Regions from separate parts of the Rhizobium sp. BT04 genome, predicted to be linked through region 4. Evidence: predicted binding sites of a transcription regulator. Region 4 holds the regulator's gene; each other region holds the start of a gene.
The links. The regulator LexA, encoded in region 4, represses DNA repair genes until DNA is damaged. The targets are predictions, from matches to a motif close to TGTTCNNNNTGTGTTCNG.

Region 1 (4,194 bases), 380 kb from region 4:
GACAGGCCGCGCTCCAGCGTCTTGCGGAAACGGTTTTCCTCAAGCTTCAGCGTCTCCGAGATCAGCGGCTCGGCACGCACCAGCTCCGGATAGGCGCGGCCCATCTGCTGCACCAGTGTCGGCAGCAGCTTGTACATCAGCGGTTCCTTGGCGCCGAGAAGCTGCGCATGACGCATGGCGCGGCGCATGATACGGCGCAGCACATAGCCGCGGCCTTCATTCGACGGCAACACCCCGTCCGCGATCAGGAAGGCAGAGGAGCGCAGGTGGTCGGCGATGACGCGGTGGCTGGCGCTGCCCTCCGCCTTGACGCCTATCGTATCCTCGATGGTGCCGGTCAGCGTGCGGAAGAGGTCGGTATCGAATACGCTCTGGACGCCCTGAAGGATGCAGGCCATGCGCTCCAGGCCCATGCCGGTGTCGATCGACGGGCGCGGCAGTGGCGTGCGTTCACCGGGTGCGGTCTGCTCGAACTGCATGAAGACGAGGTTCCAGAACTCCAGGAATCGATCGCCATCTTCCTCAGGCGAACCGGGAGGGCCGCCCCAGACATTCTCGCCCTGGTCGATGAAGATTTCAGAGCACGGGCCGCAGGGGCCGGTATCGCCCATCTGCCAGAAATTGTCCGAGGTCGGGATGCGGATGATCTTGTCGTCGGAGAAACCGGCGATCTTCTTCCACAGCGTCGCTGCTTCTTCGTCTTCGGAGTAGACGGTCACCAGCAGGCGGCTCTTCGGCAGATCGAAACCTTCGGTGACGAGCTTCCAGGCAAGCTCGATCGCATTCTCCTTGAAATAGTCGCCGAAGGAGAAGTTGCCGAGCATTTCGAAGAAGGTCAGGTGCCGGGCGGTATAGCCGACATTGTCGAGGTCATTGTGCTTGCCGCCGGCGCGCACGCATTTCTGCGAGGTTGTCGCAGTCGAATAAGGACGCTTCTCAAGGCCGGTGAAGACGTTCTTGAACTGCACCATGCCGGCATTGGTGAACATCAGCGTCGGGTCGTTGCGCGGCACGAGCGGGCTCGACGGAACGATCTCGTGGCCGTTCTTCTTGAAATAGTCGAGGAAGGTCGACCGGATATCGTTCACACCGCTCATGCTATGCCCTTCAATGCTGCCGAAGGCAGGTAAATTTAAATTCATCGGCTTTTAACGTTCGCCTCCGCCACTGTCCAGCAGACAAACAAAACCGGCCGCATTCTCATCAGGAATGCGGCCGGCTTGGACTTTCAAAGGGACTGGCAGAAAAACTCACATCTCGGCGGCGGTATCACCGTCATCGGGATCCGGTCCGCCGTTCTGCAGGAAGCGGTCGGCGATAAGCCCGGCATTCTGGCGCAGCGACAGCTCGATCTCGCGCGCAAGATCCGGATTGTCGCGCAGGAAGGTCTTGGCATTTTCGCGGCCCTGGCCGAGACGCTGGCTGTTATAGGAGAACCAGGCGCCTGATTTTTCGACGATGCCGGCCTTGACGCCGAGATCGACCAGTTCGCCGGTCTTGGAAACACCCTCGCCATACATGATGTCGAACTCGACCTGCTTGAAGGGCGGCGCCATCTTGTTCTTGACGACTTTGACGCGGGTCTGGTTGCCGATCACCTCTTCGCGCTCCTTGACCGCCCCGATGCGGCGGATGTCGAGGCGCACGGAGGCATAGAACTTCAGCGCATTGCCGCCCGTCGTTGTCTCAGGCGAACCGAACATGACGCCGATCTTCATGCGGATCTGGTTGATGAAGATCACCATGGTGTTCGACTTGGAAATCGAAGCGGTAAGCTTGCGCAACGCCTGGCTCATCAGGCGCGCCTGCAGGCCGGGAAGGCTGTCGCCCATCTCGCCTTCGATTTCGGCGCGCGGCGTCAGTGCGGCAACCGAATCGACGACGAGAACGTCGACGGCGCCGGAGCGCACCAGCGTATCGGTGATTTCGAGCGCCTGCTCGCCGGTATCGGGCTGCGAGATCAGAAGGTTCTGCAGATCGACGCCGAGCTTGCGGGCATAGACGGGATCGAGCGCATGTTCGGCATCGACGAAAGCGCAGATGCCGCCCTTCTTCTGCGCTTCGGCAATGGTCTGCAGCGCAAGCGTCGTCTTACCGGAGCTTTCCGGCCCATAAATTTCGATGATACGGCCCCGCGGCAGACCGCCAACGCCGAGGGCGATATCGAGACCAAGCGAGCCGGTCGAGATCGTCTCGATCTCAACAACATTCTCGTTGGAGCCGAGTTTCATGATCGAGCCCTTGCCGAACGACCGCTCTATCTGTGAGAGTGCCGCTTCAAGCGCCTTGCTTTTGTCCACCGATTTGTCCTCTACCAGCCGCAATGAATTTTGAGACATCCGATCCACCTTTAGGTTATTGAAGCCGCTCAAGCAATGTCGAGTTTGTACCCTATTTGTTCCATTCTCGCAATAGGCGATCAAACAATTGAAAGAAAAAGGTAAAATGGCCCGTGTTCTGTATTTGTTTTATCGATGAAAAGCAACGACTTAGGTCTGAAGCACCGACACGCGCGCGCCAAAACCCATCGCATCGATTCGCGCTTCGAGCCTCAGGAGAGCGGCTGAAATGAACAGAAAGATTCTCGTTCTCGGTGGTGCCCATATCGATCGGCGCGGCCGCATCTCCGGCGAGACGGCGCCTGGCGCCAGCAATCCCGGCACATGGTTCGAGGAGCCGGGCGGGGGTGGTTTCAATGCGGCGCGCAACCTTGCAAGGCTCGGTTTCCAGGTAACGATGATTTCGCCGCGCGGCGGCGATCCCATCGGCGAGATGGTCGGCGAAGCCGCCGATGTCGCCGGTATCGACGACCGCCCCTTCGTCTTCCTCGACCGCAAGACGCCGAGCTACACGGCGATCATCGAAAGGGACGGCAATCTGGTGATCGCCCTTGCCGACATGGATCTTTACCGCTTCTTCGTGCCGCGGCGTCTCTCGATCCGCTGGGTGCGAGAGGCCTTCGCCGCCCATGATTTGATTCTTTTCGATGCCAACCTGCCGGAAGAGACGATCGCGGAAATCGTCGCCAAGGCGCGTTCCCTTGCGAAGCCCGCTGCGGCAATCGCCATCTCGCCGGCCAAGGTCGTCAGGCTGAAACCCTGCATCGGGGATATAGACTACCTCTTCCTGAACGAGGCAGAAGCGGGGGCTCTGACCGGGCAGCAGCCGGAGAATGCCGCCGGCTGGCCGCCGCTTCTGAACGAGATCGGCATCAAGAACGCCGTCGTCACCCGCGGCCGCCGTGAACTGGTCGCACTATGCGACGGCCGCGCTGTGACGCTGCAGCCGCCGATCGCCGAGACCGTCGCCGATGTCACGGGTGCCGGCGATTCTCTTGCCGCCGGCACGATTGCCGCCTTGATGCTCGGCCTGCCGCTCGAAGAAGCCGTGCGCCACGGCACCGCGGCCGCGACGCTGACGGTGCAGTCGCGGCACGCCGTCAACGAAAATCTGACGCCAGATCTCTTGAATGAGGCGCTTGCCCTTGTTCCCGAGGTCAGAATTCTGCATTGAAACGGCGAATTGAAGAATTGAGCATGATGTCGTCCGAAAACCGCTCGCACTTTTCGGCATCATGCTCTGTCGATCACAGGACAAGACCATGACCAAACCCATCTCTCCTCTTCTGCCGATCGCCTATTCGAAGGAGGTATCGAGCGCCAAGCAGCGCGGCGCGCCGCTGGTGGCGCTGGAATCGACGATCATCACCCACGGCATGCCCTATCCCGGCAATATCGAGATGGCCCGTAGCGTCGAGACGATCATTCGCGAACAGGGTGCGGTGCCGGCAACGATCGCCGTCATCCACGGCACGCTGCATATCGGCCTTGAAGCCGGCGAACTGGAGCAGCTCGCCAAGGCGACCGAAGTGATGAAGGTGTCGCGCGCTGATCTTGCCTTCGCGATCGCCGAGCGCCGCACCGGCGCCACCACCGTCGCGGCGACGATGATTGCGGCCGCCCGCGCCGGTATCCGCGTCTTTGCCACGGGCGGCATTGGCGGCGTGCATCGCGGCGCCGAGGAAAGCTTCGATATCTCGGCCGATCTCGAGGAGCTCGCCCGCACCGGCGTCATCGTCGTCTGCGCCGGCGCCAAGGCGATCCTCGATATTCCGAAGACGCTTGAGGTGCTGGAAACCCGCGGCGTTCCCGTCGTCACCTATGAAAGCGAAGAATTCCCCGCTTTCTGGTCGCG
Region 2 (4,194 bases), 340 kb from region 4:
AAGGCCTGCGCTTTCGCGAAGGGCCGCAAGGAGATCATTGGGTTTGGAGACCTGTACCTTTTTCGGCTTGGGAAGAGACTTGCCTTCGAGCTTTGCCTTCACGAGTTCCGCGACCGCCCGTTCGTAACGGTCGTCGAAGGTGGCGGGATCGAACTCCCCGATCTTCGTCGAGATGATGTGCTTGGCGAGATCGAGCATCTCACCTTCGATCTTCACCTTCGGTATCCCTTCGAATGCGGCCTTCGAAGATCGTACCTCGTAATCGTATTGCAGGGTCGTGGCGATCATCCCGTTGCCGTGCGGGCGAATGAGTACCGTACGCATCCGCCGGAACAGCACCGTCTTCGCAATGGCGGCGACCTTCGCCTTCTTCATTCCGTCCCGGAGGAGGGTGAACGCGTCCGATCCGGCACGGTCGCTCGGTGTCAGGTAATAAGGCTTGTCGAAATAGACGTCGTCTATCTCGGAGCAGGGGACAAATGCTTCGATCTCAAGCGTTTTGTTGCTTTGGGGGATCGCAGCCGCGATCTCTTCCGGGTCGATCATGATGTAGCGACCGTCGTCGACCTCGAAACCCTTGGTCTGCTCCTCTTTCGGGACCGGCTCTTCGGTCTCGCCGTCGACGAAAATGCGGTTCACCCGGTTGCCCGTTGCTTTGTTGACGGTGTTGAAAGTGATGCGTTCAGCGGTGGACGCAGCCGTGTAGAGGGCCACCCCGCAGCTGACTTCTCCAACTTTCAGAAAGCCCTTCCACTGGGCACGGTGTCCTGACGCCATGACGCGACGCTCCGAATCAGTGATTCGCGACTCAAAGACGTGCGACGGTGATTCGTTCCGACTCGAAACGAATCATTTTTCAATGAGTTACGACCTGATGTTGAGGTTCTGAATCGGGGACGCCTTAGCCGGGTAGATTAGCGTATCGTCGGCCTACTCAGCCAATATCAGCTGTCGCTAAAGCAAGCGCCTGAAACAGGAAGGCCAGCACAGCTACGTGAACAGTAGCAACTGCGGCGGTTCGCGGTCCGCCGCCTTGCGTTCCAATGACGACAATGTCACGCCGAGCAGTCTGATGCCTCGGCTGACTGGAAAGACCGCCCGCAGCAGCGAGTTCACCGCATCCTTCAAAACGGCGTATGAGCCGAAGGGCATCGCAGTCGTCTTGCTCCGAGTGATCTGAGTGAAGTTGTCGTACTTCACCTTGAGCGTCACCGTTTTGGCGCTGATTTCATTGGCATCGCAATAAGTCCAGACCTTCTCAATCAACGGCCGGATGCCTTCCCAGGCCGGAACGAACGAATGAATGTCCACCGTGAACGTATCTTCCGCGCCAACGGATTTTCTGACGCGGTTGGGTTTAACCTGCCGGTCGTCAATGCCGCGTGCGATACCATGGAAGTAGGGGCCCGACTTTCCGAAATGGTTGATCAGGAATTCGAGGCTGCGGGCTTTGAGATCAGCGCCGGTCTCGATGCCAAGTCGGTTCATCTTCTCGGCTGTTGCAGGGCCAACGCCGTGGAATTTCTTGACGGGCAGGACCTCCACAAAGGCCGGGCCGTTCTTTGGGGTGATTACCGCTTGGCCGTTCGGCTTGTTGAGGTCGCTTGCCATTTTCGCCAGGAATTTGTTGTAGGAAATCCCTGCAGACGCGTTCAGTCCCGTAGCCGCCTTGATCTTGGCGCGTATCTCCAGTGCGATCTCGGTCGCGATGTCCATGCCTTTAAGGTTTTCGGTAACGTCGAGGTAGGCTTCGTCGAGCGAGAGAGGCTCAATCAACGGCGTGTATTCGGCAAAGATTTCTCGAATTTGCTGGGAGACGGCTTTGTAGACGTCGAAACGCGGTCTGACGAAGATCAAGTCAGGGCATTTCCGCTTGGCCGTTATCGATGGCATCGCCGAGTGAACACCAAATTTGCGAGCCTCGTAACTTGCCGCAGCAACGACGCCGCGTGCCTCCGAGCCGCCGACAGCGACCGGCTTGCCGCGAAGGTCGGGATCATCGCGTTGCTCGACGGAGGCGTAGAAGGCATCCATGTCGATATGGATGACCTTGCGCTGTCGATTGATTGTGTCGTGTGGCGCGTCGCTCATGGGTGTTCGGGCGTTTTGTTTATGAGAGGCGGTCGCCATCTGGCGAGTCCTCGTCTTCGTCTGGCGGGAAGAGCAGCATCTCCTGCTCATATTCAAGCTTCGCGATCTGGTCGAACAACGCCTGCTCGTAGTTGGAAAGCACACTCCCGAGATGCGCGAGCGTGTCTGCGGGTAGCTCGCTGCCATCATCCGTCGTCACAGCGATCCTTCCCGCGTAGGCAACGTCAATATAGGCTTGGACCGTCTGCAGTTCGCTTTTCGCGAATTCGATTTTGGCCCCAACGGCGGTTATGCGCAATTCGTCGGCAGTGACTCCGAAGGGTGCGCCTTCCAATCTCTGCTGGCTCCCGTCAAATGAGGTCACGTTCTCCGTCATCGACTTTTCTCCTGTGCTTTACACCGCATCGACAAGACGTCAGGAACGAGTAGCGCCGGGAGTTTTCGACAGGAATTTTTTCTTATCGATGACATTTGCTGCCTGTGGACAGTTCGTCCGTACTCGTTTGAATCCATTCGATCTTCGGCTTCCGATCATGCCGCTCGGTTGCAATTCGAGAGCTGCTCGCCCGTATATGCGCATTGACTCACATTCCACTTGGGAACAAATAGAGAACATACTCGCTTTTGAACGAGATGAAAACCCGATTTTGGAAAAGGCTCCGAATGGCGCAGACCGCCGCGAACCCAATTATCTCCGACCTGCGAGATCGCATTCAGCACCTCGAAGGGGCAGTCGCGCGATCCAAGTCAGTCATTCCATTCGGGGTGGTCGAAATCGACGAACGCCTTCCAGGAGGCGGGTTGGCCCACGGCGCGGTCCACGAGTTTGCGGGAGGCGGAGCAGGGGCAGTTGATGGGGCCGCGGCTGCGCTCTTTGTTGCTGGGATCGCGGCCCGGACGAAGGGCATGGTCGTCTGGTGCCTGGCTCGGCCGGACCTGTTCGCTCCCGCATTGGCCCAGGTCGGTCTCCACCCTGATCGCGTCATCTATGTCGAAGCGATCAAAGAGGAATATGTCCTTGAAGCCTTCGAAGAGGCTTTGCGGTTCCGGGGGCTGGGCGCGGTCGTCGCCGAAACGGTGCGTTTGCCGATGGTCGCGTCACGTCGTCTGCAACTGGCCGCCGAGGGTTCCGGCACCATCGGTCTGATCATCCGACGATGGCGACGGCAGGCCGAGGCGGGGGATTTCGGACATCCGACGGCAGCGGCAACACGATGGCGAATATCGGTTCTGCCATCCGAGCCGCTTCCCGTTCCGGGCGTTGGGCGAGCGCGATGGTTGGCAGAGCTGATCAGGGTCAAGGCAGGCGAAAGCGCGGATTTCGAAATAGGTGCATGCGATGCCAAGGGTCGTATCAGTCTTCTTTCCGACACTGGCGACAGATCGGATCAGACGCGCCGATCCGTCCATACCGGTTGACGGTCCGCTGGTCGTTGTCGCCAGGAGCGGCTCGAAACGATGGCTATCCGCTGTCGACGGAAACGCCGTTAGGCTTGGCCTGCACGTTGGCATGGCGGCTGCAAAAGCTCAGGCCGTGGTACAGGGCCTCCATCTGATCGATGCCGATCCCGCCGCTGATAGTGCAGCCCTCGAACGCCTGACGCTCTGGGCTTTGTCGCAATATTCGCCGATCGTGGCAGCTGATCCACCGGATGGCATCGTCATGGACACCCAAGGAGCCGATCATCTTCAGGGCGGCGAGGAACTGATGCTGTCCGGTCTCGTGAACCGGTTTCGCGCACGGGGTTTGCCAGCTCGTGCCGTCGTTGCCGACACCTGGGGAGCCGCATATGGATTGGCTCGATCGATGACGGTCGAGACCAAGGTCATTCCCGCAGGCAGGACTGCTGACGCAGTTGCGCGGCTGCCGCTCTCGTCACTGCGGTTAGATGCCGAGACCGTTGTCAGCCTGCGCACGCTCGGATTCCAGACCGTCGGCGAGCTGGCTGCGACACCGCGTGCGCCGTTGGCACTTCGTTTCGGTCCGCAGATCGGTCGTCGTGTCGATCAAATGATGGGCCGGGTTGCCGAGCCGATTGATCCGATCCGTTGTCCCGAGATCATCGAAGTCCACCGTGCCTTCGCCGAGCCGATCGGTGCGGC
Region 3 (4,194 bases), 1.2 Mb from region 4:
CGTTTACGGGGAGAAGGTGCCGGCAGGCGGATGAGGGGCTGATCGGCAGTCTGACGGAGGGATATACCGGCCTTTTCTTGACGACCTAGGAGATCAGCTCATCCATCTCTGGACCGTCCTCGACCTTGCGCAACGGCCTAAAACTCATCCGATGCAGGGAGCAGGGGCCGTGTTTCTCGATGCCGGCGCGGTGCTGTGCCGTGCCGTAGCCCACATGCGCGGCAAAGCCGTAATCCGGAAATACATGATGCGCCCGCGCCATCATCCGGTCGCGTGTCACCTTGGCGACGATCGAGGCGGCGGCGATCGAAACCGAGCGGGCATCGCCCTTGACCACGGCCTGTCCAGGGCAATCGAGGCCGGGCGGCACGTCGAGGCCGTCGGTCAGCACGTAGCTTGCCGGAATGGCGAGGCTGCAAATGGCGCGGCGCATGGCGTCGAGGCTTGCCTTGCGAATATCCGTCTCGTCGATGCGCGTCGAGCTGGAGGAGGCGATGGAGACGGTGGCGGTTGCCAGGATCTGCACGAACAATTCCTCCCGCCGTTGCGCCGAAAGCTGCTTGGAATCGTTCAGACCCTCGGGGATGCGCTTGGGATCGAGGATGACGGCAGCGGCGACGACGGGTCCTGCCAGCGGCCCGCGGCCCGCCTCATCGGCGCCGGCGACCGGCCAGTGGCCGGCCTTGCGGGCTTTGAGCTCGAGCTTGAAATCCGGCACGAGCGGAGCCGTGTCGAACAGCAGGGGAGAATCGGGTGGCGTGCGAGGTTTCATGCGGCTGAACCTCGCACGCCAACCCGATTTCCCGCAAGTCCCCGGATCAGGGCGGCGGCCGGGGACCGGTCCGGCGGATGGTGGCAGTCAAGGCCATCCGCGGGAATTGCGCTCGGGGCTCGAAAACAGGGCGGTTTTTCTGAGCAGCCGATGCGCAAGCTCGAAGCAATTCCAGGAAAAGTGTGAAGCGGTCTTGCTGGAATTGCGTAAACACAAAAGGTCAAAGAAACGACAGCTGCACGCCGCTGCCATCGGGCGGAATAAACAGATCGTCGCGCAGCGGCACGCTGCGTCGCGTCAGGCCGAAACGCCGGGCGGCCATCTCAAAGCGCCTTGCGATCTGCCAGGCATAGGGACCGGCGCCCTTCATGCGCTTGCCGAATTCGGCATCATAATCCTTGCCTCCGCGCATCGAGCGCACCAGCGACATCACATGCCGGTAACGATCGGGATAATGCTGCAGCAGCCAGTCACGAAACAGCGGGCTGACCTCGAGCGGCAGCCTCAGGATGACGTAGCTCGCCTCGGCAGCGCCAGCAGCCTTGGCCGATTCGAGGATGCGCTCCAGCTCATGATCGTTCAGCGCCGGAATGAGCGGGGCGGCCATCACGGCCGTCTGTATGCCGGCTTCGGCAAGCGTGTGGATTGTCTCCAGCCGCCGCGGCGGCGTGGCGGCACGCGGCTCCATCGTCCGGGCTAGCTTGCGATCGAGCGTGGTCACCGAGATGCCGACGCGCACCAGGTTCTTGGCTGCCATCTCCTGCAGAATGTCGAGATCGCGCAGGATCATCGCCGACTTGGTGACGATCGACACCGGATGGTTCGCCTTGTTCAAGACCTCGAGAATGCCGCGCATGATGCGCCACTCCTTCTCGATCGGCTGATAAGGGTCGGTATTGGTGCCGATGGCGATCACCCGCACCTTGTAGCCGGGCTTGGCGAGTTCTCGCTCCAGCAACTTTGCCGCATCCGGCTTGGCAAACAGCTTCGTCTCGAAATCGAGCCCGGCGGACAGTCCCATATAGGCATGCGTCGGCCGGGCGAAACAATAGATGCAGCCATGCTCGCAGCCGCGATAGGGATTGATCGAGCGGTCGAAGGAAATATCAGGCGATTCGTTGCGGGTGATGGCCGTGCGCGGTTTCTCGATCTGCACCTCCGTCTTGAACGGCGGTAGCTCTTCCCAGGTCTGCCATCCGTCGTCGAAGCTCTCCCGCTGCAGTGCCTCGAACCGCCCTGTCGGGTTCAATCCCGCCCCACGGCCGCGCCGCCGATCGACCTCGACTCTCAAACCGGAGGAAACGATCATTGCATCGGCAATATCTGCCGTATTGGCAGGCGCGAATGCGGCCTGCCCTGCCAGGGACTGCTCTCTCATCGGATTCTCCCGCGGCGGAAAGCCATTGCTCCCGCCCGTTTTGATGATTAAATTCCTATCGGTAAAAGCAGAACAATGCAAGAACAAAATGCGGAAAACGGTGCTGGCAAAAATTTGTGCGGCGCATTATGAATAGTCGATGTTGACGGTTGTTCTCGAATGCCATGATCAGGAATCTGAGCTGGCGCAGACTTTATCGGTACTGGTGGCAGGCGCGGTGGAAGGGCTTGTCAGCGATGTGATCGTGCTCGATCACGGCTCGCGCGACGGTACCTCACGAGTGGCCGACGCTGCCGGCTGCCGCTTCCATTCACAATGGGATATCAAGGACATCGTCCGCTCCGCCCGCGGCGAATGGCTGCTCTTCGTCGAGCCGGGCGCCAGACCGCAGGCCGGCTGGATCGATGAGATCGCCGAATATGTGGCGCTGAACAAGCTGCCGGCGCGCTTTACCGCGTCGAGGGGCTATCGGCGCCCGTTCTTCCAGCGTGTCGGCCGCACCGTACCCCCGCTGGAGCTTGGTTTCCTCGTGCCGAAAAAGCTGGCGCTCGCCACCGCCAAAAGCGGGATGGCTCTTACGGAATTCGTCAAAGGCCAGAAGCCGCGCAAGCTGGCGAGCGAACTCATTCCCTCCTGGGTCGCCCGCGCCGCACGGTAGGTGCCGCGATACTCTCCATGGCTCTCGCAAAAGATGGCGCCCAATAGGATTTCGCGCTATAATTCAAATATGGCGCCGTCGAAGCGCCGCGCTTCGCAACGGAATGGCCATGGAATGCCGGTGAGCGGCAGAACAGGTCCGCGAAAATCTCCTCTTCTGCCGGGTTCCCGGCGAAAGGAGGTGCGTCATGACACGCGGTATGATCTACGGCGTACGCGGTATGATCTACGGCCTGCTGGCCGTCATATTGCCGGCTTTGGTGATCGCGCATCCGCATTCGGCAGCATCGCAGACGATGCTCAGTTGCGCAGGCCGATCCGAGGTTATCAAGTTCCTCGACAGGAACTTCGCTGAAAAGCTCACGGCTGTCGGACTGGTCAACCAGAACGCCGTCCTCGAAGTCTACGCCGCCGAAAGCGGAACCTGGACACTCGTCGTCACGGATGTTCACGGCATAAGCTGCATCCTGCTGTCGGGTGACAGCTGGGAAACAATGCCGGCTCTGCCGGGCCTTGCCACATAGCGAATTCTATTTGGTCGCGCCGCGTTTCAGATGCTCGTCCAGACGCGGCATGATCTCGACGAAATTGCAGGGCACGCTGCGATAGTCGAGCTGTCCTTTCAGAATGCCGTCCCAGGCATCCCGGCAGGCGCCGGGCGATCCCGGCAGTGCAAAGATGAAGGTGGAATTGGCAACGCCTGCCGTCGCGCGCGACTGGATCGTCGCCGTGCCGATCTTCTCGTAGGAGATGCGGTGGAAGACGGCGGAAAAGCCGTCCATGCGCTTTTCGAACAACGGCTCCACCGCCTCCGGCGTCACGTCGCGGCCGGTAAAGCCGGTACCACCAGTGGTGATGACGACGTCGATGTCTTTGCTCTCCGTCCAGGCCTTCACCCGTGCGGCGATTTTCTCGCGATCATCGGGCACGATCGCCCGGTCGACCAGCCTGTGGCCGGCCTCGGTGATTCGCGCCGCCAGCGTGTCGCCTGATTTGTCCGTCTCCGGCGTGCGCGTATCCGAGACGGTGAGAATCGCGATGCCGACGGCGATGAAGGGCCGCTTTTCGTCCAGACCTGCCATCACCTGCCTCCCGAAACCGTTTCCGTCGCCTGGAAATACCAGTCCGGCCGCTCGCCGTGAAGACCTGCCACCGCCTCCTGCGCTGCGGCCATAGTAGCAAAGATCCCGAAACAAGTGGCGCCGGAGCCGGACATGCGGGTGAGCAGGGCGCCGCGGGCTTGCAGCGTTGCCGAGATCGCCGAAATCTCGGGCACGAGTTCGCGTGCCGGCGGCTCCAGGTCGTTGCGGGCGATGCTGATCGCCGCGAGCCAGTCGGCAGTCCCAGCAAGATTTGAAGCCAGGTTCAGCGCCGGATTGTTCTTCGC
Region 4 (4,194 bases):
GGCGCGCTCATCGCCGTCACCGCCTATTTCCTGATCTCCGGTTTCGGGGTCTCGGCCGAACGCGCCTTTATCATGATGGCCATCATGCTGGTTGCCGTGTTCTTCGATCGGCCATCGATCAGCCTGCGCAATGTCGTTCTCTCCGCGTTGGTCATCATCGCCATTTCACCCTCCGAAGTCTTGGGCCCGAGCTTTCAAATGTCCTTTGCCGCGACATTGGCTTTGGTATCGGGTTATCAGCTGTGGAAGGATCGGCGTGTCCGGGAAAACGCCTTGCTGAAACTGCCGATCGTCAGGCCGGTGGTCGCCGTCGCCGGTTTCTTCGGCGGCGTCTTTCTGACCTCGCTGATCGGCGGTTTTTCCACCGCGCTGTTTTCGATCGAGCATTTTCATCGCCTGACCGCTTACGGCCTGCCGGCAAACCTCGCGACGATGCCGATCATTTCCTTCATCGTCATGCCGGCCGGGCTGCTGGCGATGTTGCTCATGCCTTTCGGTCTGGACGCTCCCCTCTGGGAGGTGGTCGGATTCGGCCTCGATCTGGTGATTGCGGTCGCCAAGACGGTGTCCGGCTGGGGCGGTGATATCGGCATCGGCCGCTTGCCCGCCTGGTATTTCGCTGTTGCCGTGGCAGGCTTTCTGCTGCTGACGCTGCTGCGCACCCGGCTGCGCCATGTCGGCACATCGATCATATCAGTCGCGACTCTTATCCTGCTGCTTCTGCCGGTTCCCCGGCCGCCGGACCTGGTGATTTCGGAGGATGGTAGTCTGGTTGCGGTCGTCGCGGTCGCGGCGATCGCTTCCAACCGTGAAAACCCGCCGGATTTCATCTTCGACCAGTGGCAGCGAGCGCTGGTCCTGCCGACGCATGCAGCGCCGAAGATGCTGGATGGTCCCGCTATCCCGCCGGAAGGAGAAGACCGCCGCGTCAGGCTCTCCCGCGATCAGCAGAACGAAGCGAGGACGGCGATGCAGGCGGCGGCCGCGGGCGGCGACGCAAACCGTTTTTCCTGCGTCAAGAAGGCCTGGTGCACATCAAGGCTCGGCAATGGCCATATCGTCACCGTCATCGACAATGCCGCCTATCTCGGTCCGGCCTGCGATGCGGCCGATATCGTCGTGACATCGGTCCGCCTGCGTTTCAACAGCTGCCGCTCTGGTGGGACGCTCTTTACCGGCGAGACGCTGCGCAGGACAGGCTCCGTGGAGTTGCGCTTCACCGATGCCGGCCTGGAGGTCGTGAGCGCATTCGAGACCCTGTCGCGGCCATGGATGCGCCATCGCGCCTATGACTGGCGCAGCAACAGTTTTGCCGAATCCGGCCTGTCTGGTGTCAGTGATAGCGGCGAATGAGGCCGACGAGCTTGCCCTGTACCTTGACGCGGTCCGGCCCGAAGATCCGGGTCTCGTATGCCGGGTTGGCGGCCTCCAGCGCGATCGAGGCGCCTTTGCGGCGGAAGCGCTTCAGCGTCGCTTCCTCGTCATCGACGAGGGCAACGACGATGTCGCCGGGACTTGCGGTGCTGCCGTTGCGGATGATCACGGTGTCGCCGTCGAAGATGCCGGCATCGATCATCGAATCGCCCTTGACCTCGAGCGCATAATGTTCACCGGAGCCGAGCATGTCGGCGGGAACGACGATGTCGTGGGTATTGTTCTGGATCGCCGAGATCGGCACGCCGGCGGCGATCCGGCCCATAACAGGCACGGAGACCGAGTTGCCGTTATCGGCGACAGGTTTGGCAGGAGCGGGAGCGGCGACCGGCTGGGGCTTGCCGAGGCTGCCTTCGATGACGCTCGGCGAAAAGCCCCGCCGTGGCTGGATGCTGGGGCTGTAGGCCTCCGGAAGCTTGATGACCTCGAGTGCCCGGGCCCGGTTCGGTAGGCGGCGAATGAAGCCGCGTTCTTCGAGCGCTGTAATCAGGCGATGAATGCCGGACTTCGAGGCAAGATCGAGGGCATCCTTCATTTCGTCGAAAGACGGCGGAACGCCGGACTCCTTCATGCGCTCATGAATGAAAAGGAGAAGCTCCTGTTGTTTGCGCGTGAGCATCGACGTCAGACCCCTGATTGAAACAAATCCAGAACAGACACTATATGTTCCATATGTGTTCCGCAAGTGGCTAAATTTCCGTAAAACTTGCCGCCAACTCGTTGAGATTTTTATTTTCGTTCGCCGGATTGGCGGACAAGTCTTGCCTTGGGTGGCACTCTCACACATCTCTGCTTTGCCACGAGAGGGGATATCATGAACGCGCATTCCGCCAAACCGCATCCGCTGGATCACGTCGTGCTGCCCGTCGTCAATATCGATCTGGCGCGCGAAAGGCTCGGCAAGCTCGGCTTTACCGTTGCCGCCGAGGCGCGCCATCCCTTCGGAACGGAAAATGCCTGCGTCTTTTTTGCCGACAAGACCTATCTGGAGCCGCTCGGGGTTGCGAGCATCGCCGAGAGCGAGACGTCGGCGCGGCAAGGCAATGTCTTCACCGCCCGCAACCAGGCTTTCCGTTTCCGCTGCGGCGAGGAGGGGCTTTCGGCAATCGTCTTCGCCACCGAAGATTCTGCCCGTGATCATAAGAATTTCGCCAGCAAGGGATCGAGCGCCGGCGAGATGCTGGAGTTCAGCCGGCCGATGATGATGCCGGATGGTTCCGAGAGCGTCGGCAGCTTCAAATTGGCTTTCGCCAGCGATCTGCGGGCGCCTGATTTCTTCCTCTTCACCTGTCAGCGCATCAACCCGCTCCCGGCTGACCGTGGTGCGCTGGAGAAACATGCCAATGGCGTCATCGGCATAACCGAGGTTGCGCTTTGCGCGCCTGATGCCGCCGCATTCGGCGCCTTCGTCAGCCTCGTCGCGGCGCAGCCGGCAATCGAGAAAACCGGTTTCGGCGTCAATATCGCCGCGTCGAATGCGAGAATCAGCCTGATGACGCCGGAAGGGCTGGAGGCCTATTTCGAGATCGCCGTCTCATCCGCCGACCGCGGCCTGCGCGGCCGGGCAATCCTCTTTGCTGTCGCCGATCTTGCCGTGACAGAAGCGCATTTGGCTGCTAACGGAGTGACGTATACGCGCAAGAACAATCGCATTCTGGTGAAGCCCGCGCCCGGGCAGGGCACGCTCTTCGCCTTCGAGGAAACACGATGAGCACCGATACGAATTCCGAAGTCAAGATCGGCGAAGGCCAGGGCCAGGTCACCTTTTCAAATGCCGGCCGCCTGTCGCTGATTGCCGGCCCCTGCCAGATGGAGAGCCGCGACCACGCCTTCATGGTCGCCGGCACGCTGAAGGAGCTTTGCGAAAAGCTCGGCATCGGCCTCGTCTATAAGAGCTCGTTCGACAAGGCGAACCGCACTTCGCTTTCGGCCGAACGCGGCATCGGGATTGAAAAGGGTATGGAGGTCTTTGCCGACCTGAAGAAGGAATTCGGCTTTCCCGTCCTGACCGATGTCCATACCGCCGAGCAATGCGCCGAAGTGGCAGAGGTGATCGATGTGCTGCAGATTCCAGCCTTTCTCTGCCGCCAGACCGATCTTCTCATCGCCGCCGCCAAGACCGGCCGCGTCGTCAACGTCAAGAAGGGCCAGTTCCTCGCTCCCTGGGATATGAAGAACGTCCTGAAGAAGCTCAACGCCAGCGGCAATCCGAACGTGCTGCTGTGCGAGCGCGGCGCCTCCTTCGGTTACAACACTCTGGTTTCCGATATGCGTTCGTTGCCGATCATGGCAGCGATGGGCGCCCCCGTTGTTTTCGATGCCACACATTCCGTGGCGCAGCCGGGCGGGCAGGGGGATTCCTCCGGCGGTCAACGGGAATTCGTGGAAACGCTGGCGCGTGCAGCGGTAGCGACCGGCATTGCCGGCGTCTTCGTCGAAACCCATCAGGACCCGGACAATGCGCCTTCCGATGGCCCGAACATGGTCTATCTCAAGGACATGCCGCGGCTTCTGGAAAAGCTGCTCGCCTTCGACGCGGTCGCCAAGGCCTGACGTTCAACAGCCTGACATGATCGTGCTGTAGGCGAGATCGGACAAGCTGGTTCGAAGGCGGAAAACTGCGCCATTGTAATTTGCACGCCTTCGATTATGACAGGCTTCGAACGACTTATCACCCACCGAGCAGGAAGAACCCATGACTGCAATCACCGATATCATCGCCCGCGAGATTCTCGATAGCCGTGGCAACCCCACCGTCGA

Region 1: recA (recombinase RecA) is a predicted target of LexA. The motif match lies at 2,454-2,471, and genes of this name have one in related genera.
Region 2: QMO82_RS09170 (ImuA family protein) is a predicted target of LexA. The motif match lies at 2,689-2,706, and genes of this name have one in related genera.
Region 3: QMO82_RS27505 (PA0069 family radical SAM protein) is a predicted target of LexA. The motif match lies at 2,219-2,236, and genes of this name have one in related genera.

What each region holds. Positions count from the first base shown of each region.
Region 1 covers NZ_CP125652.1:865,638-869,831, forward strand. The annotation lists gene alaS (alanine--tRNA ligase) at 1-1,097, opposite strand, end outside; gene recA (recombinase RecA) at 1,251-2,339, opposite strand; gene QMO82_RS12845 (carbohydrate kinase family protein) at 2,569-3,513, shown strand; gene QMO82_RS12850 (pseudouridine-5'-phosphate glycosidase) at 3,602-4,194, shown strand, end outside.
Region 2 covers NZ_CP125652.1:150,358-154,551, forward strand. The annotation lists gene QMO82_RS09155 (Ku protein) at 1-777, opposite strand, end outside; gene dinB (DNA polymerase IV) at 991-2,091, opposite strand; gene QMO82_RS09165 (hypothetical protein) at 2,111-2,467, opposite strand; gene QMO82_RS09170 (ImuA family protein) at 2,755-3,510, shown strand; gene QMO82_RS09175 (DNA polymerase Y family protein) at 3,431-4,194, shown strand, end outside.
Region 3 covers NZ_CP125652.1:3,943,258-3,947,451, forward strand. The annotation lists gene QMO82_RS27500 (ribonuclease HII) at 86-772, opposite strand; gene QMO82_RS27505 (PA0069 family radical SAM protein) at 993-2,150, opposite strand; gene QMO82_RS27510 (glycosyl transferase) at 2,290-2,808, shown strand; gene QMO82_RS27515 (hypothetical protein) at 2,996-3,331, shown strand; gene moaB (molybdenum cofactor biosynthesis protein B) at 3,338-3,889, opposite strand; gene QMO82_RS27525 (4-(cytidine 5'-diphospho)-2-C-methyl-D-erythritol kinase) at 3,889-4,194, opposite strand, start outside.
Region 4 covers NZ_CP125652.1:489,234-493,427, forward strand. The annotation lists gene QMO82_RS10945 (ComEC/Rec2 family competence protein) at 1-1,353, shown strand, start outside; gene lexA (transcriptional repressor LexA) at 1,334-2,053, opposite strand; gene QMO82_RS10955 (VOC family protein) at 2,249-3,145, shown strand; gene kdsA (3-deoxy-8-phosphooctulonate synthase) at 3,142-3,987, shown strand; gene eno (phosphopyruvate hydratase) at 4,130-4,194, shown strand, end outside.